4 regions of the Mesorhizobium sp. M0808 genome follow, and region 2 is predicted to be linked to each of the others. Evidence: predicted binding sites of a transcription regulator. Region 2 holds the regulator's gene; each other region holds the start of a gene.
What was found. The regulator LexA, encoded in region 2, represses DNA repair genes until DNA is damaged. The targets are predictions, from matches to a motif close to TGTTCNNNNTGTGTTCNG.

Region 1 (3,262 bases), on a different contig from region 2:
TTGGTGGTGACTTGCGTCACCGCCACGCCGGTTATCCTGCCGTTCCCGGCTGTGTAGGTGAGCGTCTGCGTGACCGTGGCGTCCTTCTGGTCGGGAGACGAAGCAGGATAAGAGGCGGCGAAGCCGAAATGGCCGTAACGATCGAGCTTGGCGGCGCCAAATTTCGCGGCCACGTCGCTCAGCGGCGCTCCGACGCCGGGTGTATCGAGTTCAATAGCTGTCAGGCTGGCAGGCGCGCTGGCGCATCCTTCCGGCACCTTGCCTTCCGGGTTCGGCTGCAGGGCGACGGACAGGACACCGTGGTCGGAGCCGCCCATCTCGCCGGATACGAACCAGAAGATCGACGGCGATCCGCCGGCGTCGGGGCCGGCATAGCAAAGCCAGTGGCGTGAATCTCCGGCGTCACCTTCATCGTGCATCGCTCCGCCGAAGGCTTTTTCGACATCGGCAAGCGTGGTTTCCTCAAGCTTTATCTCCAGCGGCCCAGCCTTGACCTGTTTGAATAGCGGGCTGGCCAGCGGCGAGTTGATATCGCCCAGGGATGGAATCGCCCGGTCCGGGTTGAGCGGCTTGGCCAGCGTCGTTGCATTGGTCACCAGTCCGGCAACGATGAGTGCGAAATATCCGGCGTTCTGTCCCATGCCGATCTCCTGTCGTTCGAAATGAAGGTGCGGAAGGATTTGCGGGCGGGTGCTACCCTGTCTGGCTGATGCCCAAACCGGTGCACGACCAACTGGACCGAAGATAAATTCACAAGTCCGCAGCCTTCAACGTCATTCCGCCGACTTGGCAACCAAAGTGTAATCGAGGCTCACAATTCCTTTTCGGCCAGCTCGCGAAAGGCGTCGGGAACCGACCGCTGTAGCCCGAGCGCGACCGAGGCGTAGCCCACCGCCTCCCAGCCGAAGCGGTCGCGGATCTTGTCGACGGCGCGATCCGCGGTCCAGCGCGCCGCGCCCTTGCTGGTGCCGGGGCGGCGGCGGTCGTCGTCGAGCCCGAGCGGCAGTTCCAGTTGCAGGCCGGCATGCTGCTCCAGATGCGATACGGCGATCGCCAGCAGCGAGATTGTCTTTTCGTGCGGATGGTCGATGAGCACCTTGCGCACCAGCGCCTCGGCGATCTCGGCCAGCATGGCGGTTGCCGATATCGGCTGGTCGAGCGTGATCGAGCGCGTCACCGAGCGCAAATCGGCAAAGCGGACGCGAACCGTCACCGTGCGGCCGGGCCGGGATTTCGCCCGCAATCTTGTGGCGACCCTGTCGGCCAGATGCAGCAAAGCCGGCACGAAGACCTGCTCCTCGGCCGGTTTTCGGCCAAGCGCCGACTGCGCACCCGCCGAGCGCGCCCGGCGCTGCGTCTTGAGCTTGCGCGGATCGCGGTTCCACGCCAGCGCGTTGAGTTTCTCTCCCGCCGCCGGCCCGAGCAGGCGCTCAAGCGCCCCACCATTGGTCTTCGCCAGCTCGCCGATGGTGTTGACGCCGATGCCGGCCAGCCGCTGCCTGGTGACCGGGCCGACGCCCCACATCAGCTCGACCGGCAGGTGGTGCAGGAACTCCAGCTCGTGGCGCGGATCGACCACCACCAGCCCGTCCGGTTTTGCGACCTGTGAGGCGATCTTGGCCAGATGCTTGGTGCGGGCTACGCCGACCGAGATCGGCAGGCCAAGCTCGGTCCGCACGCGGCGGCGGATCTTGCCGGCGATCTCGGCCGGCGAGCCGAACAAATGGGTGCAGCCGGCGACGTCGGCAAAGGCCTCGTCGATCGAAATCCGCTCGACCACCGGCGTGAAATCGCCGAGCACCTTGATTGCCGCATCGCCCAGCCGCTGATAGTCCTTGAAATGGCCGCCGACGAAGATGAGTTGCGGGCAGAGTTCCCGCGCGCGCCGTCCCGGCATACCGCCGCGCACGCCGAACGCCTTGGCTTCATAGGATGCGGCAAGCACTACCCCGCCGCCGACGGCAATCGGCTTGCCGCGCAAGGCCGGGTCGAGCAACTGTTCGACCGAGGCATAGAAGGCATCCAGATCCGCGTGGAGGATGTTGGCTTCCATCCGGCCCGTTCGCCCGCGGCGGTTCGAACGCCGCATTGTCTCGAGTTGTGATGAGAACATAAAGAGAACATTGTGGGTGGATTGTCAAGCAGCGCGGAGGCTGCCGCAGATGACGAGCGCACGGCAATGTTCAGCCGCGCAGCCGATCGCGAGCCTGCATCAGCGCGAATCCCAACAGGTTCTCGCCGCGCCACAGCAGCGGGTTCACTGCCCTCTCGTCATCCGCCGCAAGGCCGATACCCCACACCCGGTCGACAGGGCTCGCCTCGACCAGCACCCGGTCATGCGTCGACAACAGATATTCGCGCAGCGCCGCGTTCTGACGGAACTTCTGAAAGCTCCCTTCAGTCACGATGCGATATTTGTCTGCATCCCATTTGGTGCCATCGAAGCCGCTCACCTGGCGGCCAAGCTGCTTTGCCTGCTTGGGGCTCGCCGCCCTGAGGATTTGTGTTGCTGTCGGAGCATCACCGAACAGTCGTGCCTTCTCGGCCATCATCCAGTGTTCGGCAGTCGGATCAGGCCATCGACGGTAAAGGGCGCATGCCACCACTGGCTGAAGCACGACGTGGTTATGCGGCCGTCCTTAGACGGCTGATGGCCCCAGAAGAACAGGAACTTCTGCCGGGGCTTTGCGCGAAAGGTTTTCTCAAGCCAGGTTCGGTCGTAAATCATGGGCGGATGGAGCAGGGCGAACGGCCGGCTTGTCAATGCTCCATCCAGAGTGGATAGCGAAGATGAGCGGTCGGCGCTGAATGCGATGAAATGCTGATCTACAGCGCCATCTTGTAGCCGAGATGACTGGCGGTGAAGCCGAGGCGCTCGTAAAAAGCGTGCGCCTCCCATCGACCTTTGTCCGTGGTGAGCTGGACGAAGCTGCAATTGCGCGAACGGCATGTTTCAATCGCCCATTCGATCATCAACTTGCCGACGCCGCGAGAGCGCCATTGCCAGGCGACGCGAACGCCTTCGATCTGGCCGCGCCAGGCGCCTTTTCTCGAAATGCCTGGAAGGAAGCTGAGCTGCAGCGTTCCGACCACTTGCCCGGCGTTGACGGCGACGGCCAGCAACTGGTTGGGATCGGTATCGATTGCGCTAAAGGCATCGAGATAGGATGGCGCAAGCGGCGTGGACGGGTCTTCCCGGTCTGCGCCGAGCACATCGTCGGCAAGCATTGCAACGATCGCCGGCAGGTCGGGCGCCTGCGCG
Region 2 (3,262 bases):
TCGATTGCGGCCTACCTCGTCTTTTCCGGCATTGTCGTGGCGGCCGAACGCAGCTTCATCATGCTGGCGGTGATGCTTATCGCCGTGCTGTTCGACCGGGCCGCGCTCACCATGCGCAACCTGGCGATCTCGGCCATCGCGGTCATCCTGGTGTCGCCGCACGAGGTGGTCGGTCCGAGTTTCCAGATGTCCTTCGCCGCGACGGCGGCCCTTGTCGGCGCCTATGCAGGCTGGTCCGATTACCGCGCCGGCAGGGCCACCACGCCGCTGCCGCGGCTGTCGCCGCTACGCTTTGCCACTCGAAAGGTCCTGCTGGGCATGTGCGGTCTGGCGATGACCTCGATCATTGCAGGGAGCGCCACGGCGCTTTTCGCCATATGGCATTTCCAGCGCGTGGCGCCGCTCAGCCTGTTCGCCAATCTGGCCATCATGCCCATCGTCTCACTGGTCGTCATGCCCTTCGCCGTTCTCAGCGCGCTGGCGATGCCGTTCGGTGCGGATGGCCCTTTCCTCTATGTCATGGGCAAGGGGCTGACGGCGATGATCGCCCTGTCCGGGTGGATCTCGGAGCGCTCGCCGATCGATGCGGTCGGGCTGATTTCGCTGAGATCCGTCCTTCTGGTGACGATCGCCCTCGTCATTGCCAGCATGGCGACGACCTGGTTGCGGCTGGCGGCACTTCCTTTTGCGCTCGCCGGCTTGCTGACGACAACGCAGACACGCATACCCGACGTATTGGTCTCGGAGGACGCACGGCTGGTCGCGCTGCCGATCGGCAGCGGTGAACTCGCGGTCAACCGGGCACGCCCGAATGAGTTCACCATCGACAACTGGAAACGCGCGCTCACATCAGAGGCTATCGTCGCGCCGGAAACACCTGGAAAGAACGACCCGCAATTCGACATTGCCGATCCGGCCGACCTACCGCCGGGCATGCCGTTCATTTGCACGGACGGCCTCTGCCTTGCCAGGCATCCATCCGGCGCGATCATCGCGCAAGCCAAGGACCGCGATACTGCGCGGCCAGCCTGCGCCTTTGCCAGCTTGATCGTCATCGACGACGCCACCGCCCATAACCCCTGCTACTACGACCGACTGGTCCTCGTCGTCACCAAACGGCAACTGGCGCGCGCGGGAAGTGCCGCCGTCTACTTCGATCCACAAGCGGCAACGCGCGCCGAAATCCGTTTCGCGGTCGAAAAATCATACCGGCCCTGGCACGTGCAGCGGAAATTTTCACGCGCGGCACGGGGCCTGCCGCCATACCGCAGGGCCGACAACCCCAAAGCCGGCGCCAAGGGCGGAGCTCAGTAGCGGCGGATCAGTCCGACGAGCTTGCCCTGCACCTTGACCCTGTCTGGTCCGAAGATGCGCGTCTCGTAGGCCGGATTGGCGGCTTCCAGGGCGATCGAGGCGCCCTTGCGGCGGAACCGCTTCAGCGTCGCTTCCTCCTCGTCGACCAGTGCCACCACGATCTCACCGGGGCTCGCCGTATCGGCATTGCGGATGATCACCGTGTCGCCGTCGAAAATGCCGGCCTCGATCATCGAATCGCCTTTGACCTCGAGCGCATAATGCTCGCCGCCCATGATCATATCCGGCGGCACCGAAATCGAATGCGTCTGGTGCTGGATGGCGTCGATCGGCACACCGGCGGCGATGCGGCCCATCACCGGGATCGAAACGGCGGCGACGACATCGTCGTCATTGCCGGCTGCAGGGACGCGCGACGATGTCGGCTTGCCCTGCCGAGGGGCGCCTTGCCCAAGACTACCCTGGATGACACTCGGCGAGAACTTGCGTGCCGCATTGAGGCCGGGGGCGATCGAGTCAGGCAGGCGCAGCACCTCCAGCGCACGGGCCCGGTTGGGCAAACGGCGAATGAAGCCGCGCTCCTCCAGCGCCGTAATCAGCCGATGGATTCCCGATTTGGAAGCCAGGTCGAGCGCCTCCTTCATCTCGTCGAAGGAGGGCGGAATACCGCTTTCCTTCAACCTTTCGTGGATGAACATAAGCAGTTCGTGTTGTTTGCGTGTCAGCATAGCGACCCCCAACAGAATCAGAAAAACAAACCCAGAACAAACACTATCTGTTCCAGTTGTGTTCCGCAACTGTTTAAAGTTTAATGAATGCGTTAAGGCTTGGGAAACAAACCACGCCCCTACCGGAATGCCGCATTTTCACCGTCGCGAGCGTCATCCCCTTGATTCTGCTTTCGTTTGCGCCTTCTGGCTTCCCAGAAGGCAGCACTGACATCGGCCGTCGGTCGGCAAAGGGCACGGAATTGAACCCGTATCGACTGCGCGGTTCGGTCAATGCACCGTGAACGAAACGAACTCAAAACGCCAACCTCGGGTTAACTCCTGGTTTCCAGTCGCCTGGTCAGGCTGCTTCTCGCCGGTGGAGCCTTGCTGCGCGCAACCAGGTGATGGAAGAACAGTCGATGCGTGTCCGGCGTTGCGTTGAATTTTTGGGGGGAGCAGGCACATCATGACAGGAATTCCCGATCTCGCCGCCATAAAGGCGATGGATGCCGCAGATCCGCTGCGCGCGATGCGCGACCGCTTCGTGTTGCCGCAAGGAGTGATCTATCTCGACGGCAATTCGCTAGGAGCTGCTTCACGTGCCGCTTTCGATGAACTGCACAAGGCCGCGACCGAAGAATGGTCGCATGATCTCATCCGCGCATGGAACACGGCCGGCTGGTTCAACATGCCGCTTGAACTTGGCGACCAGCTCGGGCGCCTGATCGGTGCCGCGGCCGGCCAGACGGTGGTCTGCGACACGACATCGGTCAACATCTACAAGCTGCTGCACGCCGCCATGGCCATGCGACCGGAGCGGCAGGTCATCGTCGCCGAGGGCGATAGTTTTCCGACGGACCTCTACATGGCTGAGGGTGTGGTTTCGACGCGAAAAGATACGCTGCTGCGCCTCTCGGGGATCGACGCGCCGACCATCGAAGAGCTGATCGACGAACGCACCGCCGTGGTGCTGGTCAACCACGTCAACTACAAGTCGGGCGAACTGCGCGACATGCCGGCGCTGACGCGCAGGGCTCAGGAAGCCGGGGCGATGATCGTCTGGGATCTCTGCCACACCGCCGGCGCGATGTCAGTCGAGCTCGACAAGGCAAACGCCGATTTTGCCGTTGGCTGCACCTACAAATATCTGAATGGCGGCCCGGGCGCGCCTGCCTTCATCTATGCGGCTGAGCGGCATCTTTCCGACATCCAGCAGCCGCTCACCGGCTGGTGGGGCC
Region 3 (3,262 bases), on a different contig from region 2:
AAGGGCGCGAGAAGCGCTTCCTCCTCACCATCGGGCACGATGCGGTCGCCAGCAAACCGCGCCGCCGCCCAGGCAGCACCAGGCGTGGCGGCAAGCCCGGCGCGGACATCGAAGCCCTGATGGAAAAAACGCGACAGGATATCGTCCAGCATCGAGCGTTCGCCGCCGAAAAGATGGGTGCAGCCGGTGACGTCGAGATAGAGGCCGTCGGTCCCGTCAAGCGCCACCAGCGGGGTATAGCGGTCGCACCAGTCGGCGAGGCCTTCGAGCAGGCGCCGGTCGGCCTCCGGATCGGCCTCCACGATGTCGATCGAGGGATGCATGGCGCGTGCGTCGGCTATGCCCATGCCGCGCTTCAGATTAAGCGCCTCGGCCCGCTCGTCGAGGGCGGCGATGCGCTGGGCGTTCCGGTCGCGGTGACTGATCACCAGCGGCAGGTGATCCGACGGCCGGGAACGCCAGGACCGCCCCAGACGCTGCCGCAGGATCCTCTCGGCGGCGAGATGCGGAAACCACAGGGATAGGAGTCTTTGGCCGTTCTGGGGCCCATTCCTGAGACCTTCCTTGCTCGCCCCGTCTTTCTTCGAATATGCGTTCATCGGGGTTCCACTCCAGTGTGAATTTTCCGGGCAAGGCCGTGCGGCTCTTGCCGATGGCGACGGTGAAGGCGGGTCGGCCGATCGAGCCGGCGAGCGGCCCGGCAAGCGTCTTACGCGTTGCCGCCGGTGCCGCCGACAGGATGAGGCGGACGGGCGCTGCCGTCGGTTCGGGCTCGCCGGCCTGGCGCAGCAGGAACAGCGGCCGGCCCGCACTCTGCGCGCGGGCGTGCAGCCGCCGCGTCGCGGTGAGGTCAAGCCGCTGCGGGCTGCCGCGGATTTCGAGGATGACGGCGGCCAGCGCCGTCATCCGGGCAGCCTCCTCGGCGATCCACAGCGCATCGAGCAGCCTTGGCGCCTCGGAAAACAGCAATTGCTCCGGCTCGATGCCGAAGAAGGCGTGAAGCCCCCTGGCATAGGGAAAGCCGGCCTCGCGGAAAACCTCGGATGTGCCGATCCACAGCACCGGCAATCGCGGCCCCTGGCTGAGGATCAGGCTGACGAGCGACAAGGCAAAACCGGCAACGGCCCCGGCATCGCGGGTCGCGGCGCCATGAAACTCGCTCACCGCCGCCTTCGGCAGGCCGCCGCTCAGCGCAGCATCGAGGCGCTCGGCGCCGGTGCGCAAAAACGCATCGGGCGGCGCCACGGCGAGGCCGCGCCGGACAATGGTCAGATTCCGAGCGGGTGTCGGATGCCGAGAGGGTGTCAGACTCTGACGAGAGACATCCGCGTCAAACGACGAACTGGCCGGCGCCTCCAGGCGCTCGGGCAAGGTCCCTTCGATCTTCGCGATCTGGCGGCGCAGGGCAAAAACAGTCTCCCGCGCCACGGCGCTTGTCGCCATGACGGTCAGCTTCCACTCACAATTGTTCCTGTTATGTTCCCTAGAATTCCAGAGGCCGGCCAAAGAGTCAAGCGGAGTCATGGGGAATTTATTCCTGTAGTGGGGGCGTGACACGGTCACCCCAGCCCGACCATTTGCCGAGTCCGGCCCGAAAGCCTATATGCCGGGATCAAAGGACAAAGCATGGCTCGCATCTACCAAACACGCATCTGGCACGACCAGCTTTCGCCAACGATGGAGGAAATCGAGCTCCTGGCGCTGGAGGCCTATGCCCATCTGCCGGAGGACTTTCGCAAGTTGACCGGCGAGATCGTCATTCAGATCGCCGAATTCCCGACCGACGAGATCATGGACGACCTTTCGCTGGAAACGCCCTTCGACCTGCTCGGCCTGTTCGAGGGGCGCGGCATCGCCGAGCGCTGGAACCCGCAGACCGGCGAGGGGCCGAACCGCATCACGCTCTATCGCCGCGCCATCCTCGACTACTGGGCCGAGAACGAGGAAACGCTGGGCGACATCGTCACCCATGTGCTGATCCACGAGATCGGCCACCATTTCGGCCTGTCGGACGACGATATGGAGCGGATCGAGGAAGCGGCTGAATAGCACTCAGATGACAGAAGCAGAATTTGCCGATCTGATCGATTGCAATTGGCCGTATCACGACATTTCACTGAGCCGGGAACTGATCGAATCCGCAGTGAGGATTTCGCCGAATGCCGCGTTCTTAGCACTTAGCGAGCTTTGCCATCTGCCCGCAAGTGCTGCCGTCGAGCCCGCCATTCTCCTAGCTCTGGTCGACTTTTGGCTATCCGAAGTCGACCACCCGGTGGCATCTCTGACTGCAGAATGCGCGATCTCCTTGATCGAACGCAAGCGACTGCGGGTTCCCGAGATACTTACGAAGATGGGTTACGTCTCCGGTTATCCCGGCCTCCTTGCAGCGCTATCGATACTCTATTTCAGCTGCGATGACGTCGACGGGCTCGCAGACGCGCGGCTCAACGAAATCAGAGCCGTCTGGGAAAGGCTGCCGTAGCCGGTAGCACCTACCAATCGCTGAGCTTGGTGTCGGGGCCGTATTCCTGGCCCTCGATGTCCTTCACCACGGCCTGGCCGCAGCGCATGGTCTTGGCCTCCTTGTCATAGGCATAGGTCGGCGAGCCGAACAGGTGCCAGCCCTTGTTCAGCGCCGCCGTCACCTTGTGGCAGAAGCTGGCATCGTCCGGGCCGGACAGAAAGCGGTAGAGTTTCATTCTTCAATCCTGTCGTCAGTTACGTTAGTCATGCGCGAACAGCGGCGGCCTTCGCCAGCAGTTTTTCGGCCTGCGCCAGATGCAGCCGCTCGACCATCTTGCCGTTCAGCGCAACTACCGCCCTACCGGTATTTTCGGCGAACGCGAAGGCATCCTTGACCGCGCGCGCCTCGGCTATTGCTTCGGGCGACGGTGCAAAGGCGCGGTTCGCGGCTTCGATCTGAGCTGGATGGATCAGCGACTTGCCGTCAAAACCCATGGCGGCCGCTTCCGTGCACTCGCGCGCAAACCCGTCCATATCGCGAAAATCATTGAAGACGCCATCGAGCAGGTCGAGGCCGCCGGCGCGCGCGGCGAGCACCATCTGCATCAGCCATGGAACGAGATAGCGCCGGTCGGGCATGGCGAGAATTCCGGTGTCCTTGACCAGGTCATTCGTTCCGGCAGCGAAACACACCAGTCGAGAGGCCGGATCGCGGCCGAGCTCGGCAATCGGCCCAATGTTGAGCAGCGCCTTGGGCGTCTCGATCATCGCCCATAGCTTGACTTCGTCGGCGATAAAA
Region 4 (3,262 bases), on a different contig from region 2:
AGAAATTGTCCGAAGTCGCGATGCGGATGATGCGATCGTCCGAAAGGCCGGCGATCTTCTTCCAGTACGAGGCCGCCTCGTCGTCGGTGTGGTAGACGGTGACCAGCAGCTTGTCCTTCTTCAGCCCGAACTCCCTGGTGATCAGGTTCCAGGCAAGCTCTATGGCCCGCTCCTTGAAATAGTCGCCGAAGGAGAAATTGCCGAGCATCTCGAAGAAGGTCAGGTGGCGCGCGGTGTAGCCGACATTGTCGAGGTCGTTGTGCTTGCCGCCGGCGCGAACACTCTTCTGGGCAGTCGTGGCGCGCGAATACGGCCGCTTCTCCAGACCGGTGAAAACGTTCTTGAACTGCACCATGCCGGCATTGGTGAACATCAGCGTCGGGTCGTTGCGCGGCACCAGCGGGCTTGACGCGACGACCTCGTGACCTTCCTTGCGAAAATAGTCGAGAAATGCCGACCGGATCTCGTTGACGCCACTCATGAATACTGCCTTTTCGAGAGAACCGCCGGCTGCCGGCGGAAAATAGACATGGCCTTTTAGCGGTCGCACCGCAGCCTGTCCAGAAACACCAAATGGGCTCAAATCCCGGCTTTCGCCAGCGCCTTGAAATGCGTCTGCCTCGCCGTCAAACGCGAACCGCCGGCCCTGGGCCGGCGGTTCGAAACGCATCGATTACGCAAACTCAAAATCAAAACATCAAATCGAAACCTGGCTGAGGCTCAGCGAGGCGTCGCCTGCCCTACATCACCCCGGCGTCGTCCTCGAAACCGTCGTCGCTGCTTTCGGAGCCGCCGTTCTCAAGGAATTTCTCAGCGATCAGCCCGGCATTCTGCCGTAGCGCCAGCTCGATCTCGCGCGCCGTGTCGGGATTGTCGCGCAGGAACAGTTTTGCGTTTTCGCGGCCCTGGCCAAGACGCTGCGAATTGTAGGAGAACCAGGCGCCCGACTTTTCGACCACGCCCGCCTTGACGCCGAGATCGACCAGCTCGCCGGTCTTGGAGACGCCCTCGCCATACATGATGTCGAACTCGACCACCTTGAAGGGCGGCGCCAGCTTGTTCTTGACGACCTTGACGCGGGTCTGGTTGCCGACGACCTCGTCGCGATCCTTGACCGAGCCGATGCGGCGGATGTCGAGGCGGACCGAGGCATAGAATTTCAACGCATTGCCGCCGGTCGTCGTCTCGGGCGAACCGAACATGACGCCGATCTTCATGCGGATCTGGTTGATGAAGATGACCATGGTGTTGGAGCGCGAGATCGAGGCGGTGAGCTTGCGCAGTGCCTGGCTCATCAGGCGGGCCTGCAGGCCGGGCAGCGAATCGCCCATCTCGCCTTCGATTTCGGCCCGCGGCGTCAACGCCGCCACCGAATCGACCACCAGCACGTCGATGGCGCCGGAGCGCACCAGCGTGTCGCAGATCTCCAGCGCCTGCTCGCCGGTATCGGGCTGCGAGATCAAAAGGTTTTCGAGATCGACGCCGAGCTTGCGGGCATAGACCGGGTCGAGCGCGTGCTCGGCATCGACGAAGGCGCAGATGCCGCCCTTCTTCTGGGCTTCGGCCACCGTGTGCAGCGCCAGCGTCGTCTTGCCCGAGCTTTCCGGCCCGTAGATCTCGACGATGCGGCCGCGCGGCAGGCCGCCGACGCCAAGCGCGATGTCCAGCCCAAGCGAGCCGGTCGGCACCGTTTCGATCTCGACGACCTGCTCGTTCGCGCCGAGCCGCATGATCGAGCCCTTGCCGAAGGCACGCTCGATTTGCGACAGCGCCGCATCCAGAGCCTTTGATTTGTCCACCGCTTTGTCCTCTACAAGCCGCAAAGAATTCTGAGCCATGATACATCACCCCGTGGTCGTCAATGGAGGCCGGACAATCCCGCAATCCTTAAAAGAATGTACCTCATTTGTTCTCATTTGTCAATGAGCACCAAGGGTTTGAAAAATAACGCATATCCCTATTTGTTCTATTTTTGTTTCGCAATTATTGCTTCCGATGTGTCTCGCCTCGCATGCGGCGCCGTTGCCGTCACCAACCGAATCGGACCCGCGATTGCAGGGTTCCGCCCGGCGACCTAGTCTCCCCCGGGCAACAGCTAAAGGGCATTTTGACGGCATGATCAAATCCCCGACGATCCTGGCCGTGGGCGGCGCCTATATCGAGCGGCGCGGCCGGGTTGCCGGCGCCTTCGTGCCGGCCGCTTCCAACCCCGGCACGATGCGCGAGCATGTCGGCGGTGCCGTCTTCAACGCCTTGCGCTGTGCGGTGCGACGCGGCGCCTCGGCCTCGCTGCTTTCGGTGCGCGGCGGCGATGCCCTTGGCGACACGGTTTTACGCGCCGTCACCGAGGCCGGCATTGCCGACCTGTCGGCGGTGTTCCTCGACCGAGCAACGCCAAGCCATACGATGCTGATCGATAGCGACGGCGGGCTGATCGCCGGCCTTGCCGACATGGTGCTCTACGAGCTGGCGCTTCCCAAGCAGATCCGCCGCGCCAAGGTGCGGGAAGCGATCGGTTCGGCCGACGCGGTGCTGTGCGACGCCAACCTGCCGTCGACCGCGCTGGAGCGGCTGGCGGCACTCGCCGCCGGCAAGCCGGTGTTTGCGCTTGCGGTCTCGCCCAACAAAGCGGCGCGGCTGACGCCGGTGCTCGACCGTCTGGCGATGGCCTTCATGAACCGGCACGAGGCCGGCGTGCTCGCCGGCGTCCAAATCGATCAAGGCATCGTCGACGGCCTGAGACGCGCCGGGCTGAAAAGCGGCGTGATCACCGCCGGCGACGAACCAGTGCTCGGTTTCGACGAATTGAGCGCGTTCTCGATCTCGCCACGGCCGCTACAAAAGCGGACCGATGCTGCCGGCGCCGGCGACGCATTGGCAGGCGCAACGATCGCTGCCCTGCTGCGCGGCCTGACGCTACGCGCGGCACTGCGGGAAGGCGTTGCCGCCGCGATGCTCGCCGTCGAGCGCGCCGCCTTCACCAGCGCCAGCTTTGCCGAGGCGCTGGCGCTCGTGCCCGAAGCGCGGGACCTGGCATGAAGTGCGGCCCGGAATTGCCGAAGCATGACGCAGCCTATTTTCCGGCGCGCCGTCCTGCCTCGTAGGCCCGGCGCGCCCAGATCGCCATCTCGTCGGGATCGTCGAATGCGCTGTCGGGAACGCTCCAATAGGGCATCGACACGAGCTTGCCGTGGCGCGAGCCGGTATAAGTCCATTGCCGGCAGCCGGCCGCTTCGAAATCCGGGGCGCTTTCCGCGTCGGC

Region 1: a site for LexA is predicted at 2,106-2,123, ahead of dinB (DNA polymerase IV). Genes of this name have one in related genera too.
Region 3: a site for LexA is predicted at 1,467-1,484, ahead of NKI25_RS09865 (ImuA family protein). Genes of this name have one in related genera too.
Region 4: a site for LexA is predicted at 1,963-1,980, ahead of recA (recombinase RecA). Genes of this name have one in related genera too.

What each region holds. Positions count from the first base shown of each region.
Region 1 covers NZ_JAMYOX010000001.1:481,632-484,893, reverse strand. The annotation lists gene NKI25_RS02540 (hypothetical protein) at 1-641, opposite strand, end outside; gene dinB (DNA polymerase IV) at 812-2,053, opposite strand; gene ybiA (riboflavin biosynthesis intermediates N-glycosidase) at 2,184-2,603, opposite strand; gene NKI25_RS02525 (GNAT family N-acetyltransferase) at 2,827-3,262, opposite strand, start outside.
Region 2 covers NZ_JAMYOX010000015.1:5,173-8,434, forward strand. The annotation lists gene NKI25_RS18170 (ComEC/Rec2 family competence protein) at 1-1,314, shown strand, start outside; gene lexA (transcriptional repressor LexA) at 1,308-2,042, opposite strand; gene kynU (kynureninase) at 2,491-3,262, shown strand, end outside.
Region 3 covers NZ_JAMYOX010000005.1:195,470-198,731, reverse strand. The annotation lists gene NKI25_RS09870 (DUF6504 family protein) at 1-428, opposite strand, end outside; gene NKI25_RS09865 (ImuA family protein) at 361-1,443, opposite strand; gene NKI25_RS09860 (metallopeptidase family protein) at 1,627-2,049, shown strand; gene NKI25_RS09855 (hypothetical protein) at 2,057-2,482, shown strand; gene NKI25_RS09850 (DUF1737 domain-containing protein) at 2,493-2,699, opposite strand; gene NKI25_RS09845 (HpcH/HpaI aldolase/citrate lyase family protein) at 2,728-3,262, opposite strand, start outside.
Region 4 covers NZ_JAMYOX010000068.1:3,177-6,438, forward strand. The annotation lists gene alaS (alanine--tRNA ligase) at 1-481, opposite strand, end outside; gene recA (recombinase RecA) at 741-1,838, opposite strand; gene NKI25_RS34350 (PfkB family carbohydrate kinase) at 2,116-3,039, shown strand; gene NKI25_RS34355 (TfoX/Sxy family protein) at 3,074-3,262, opposite strand, start outside.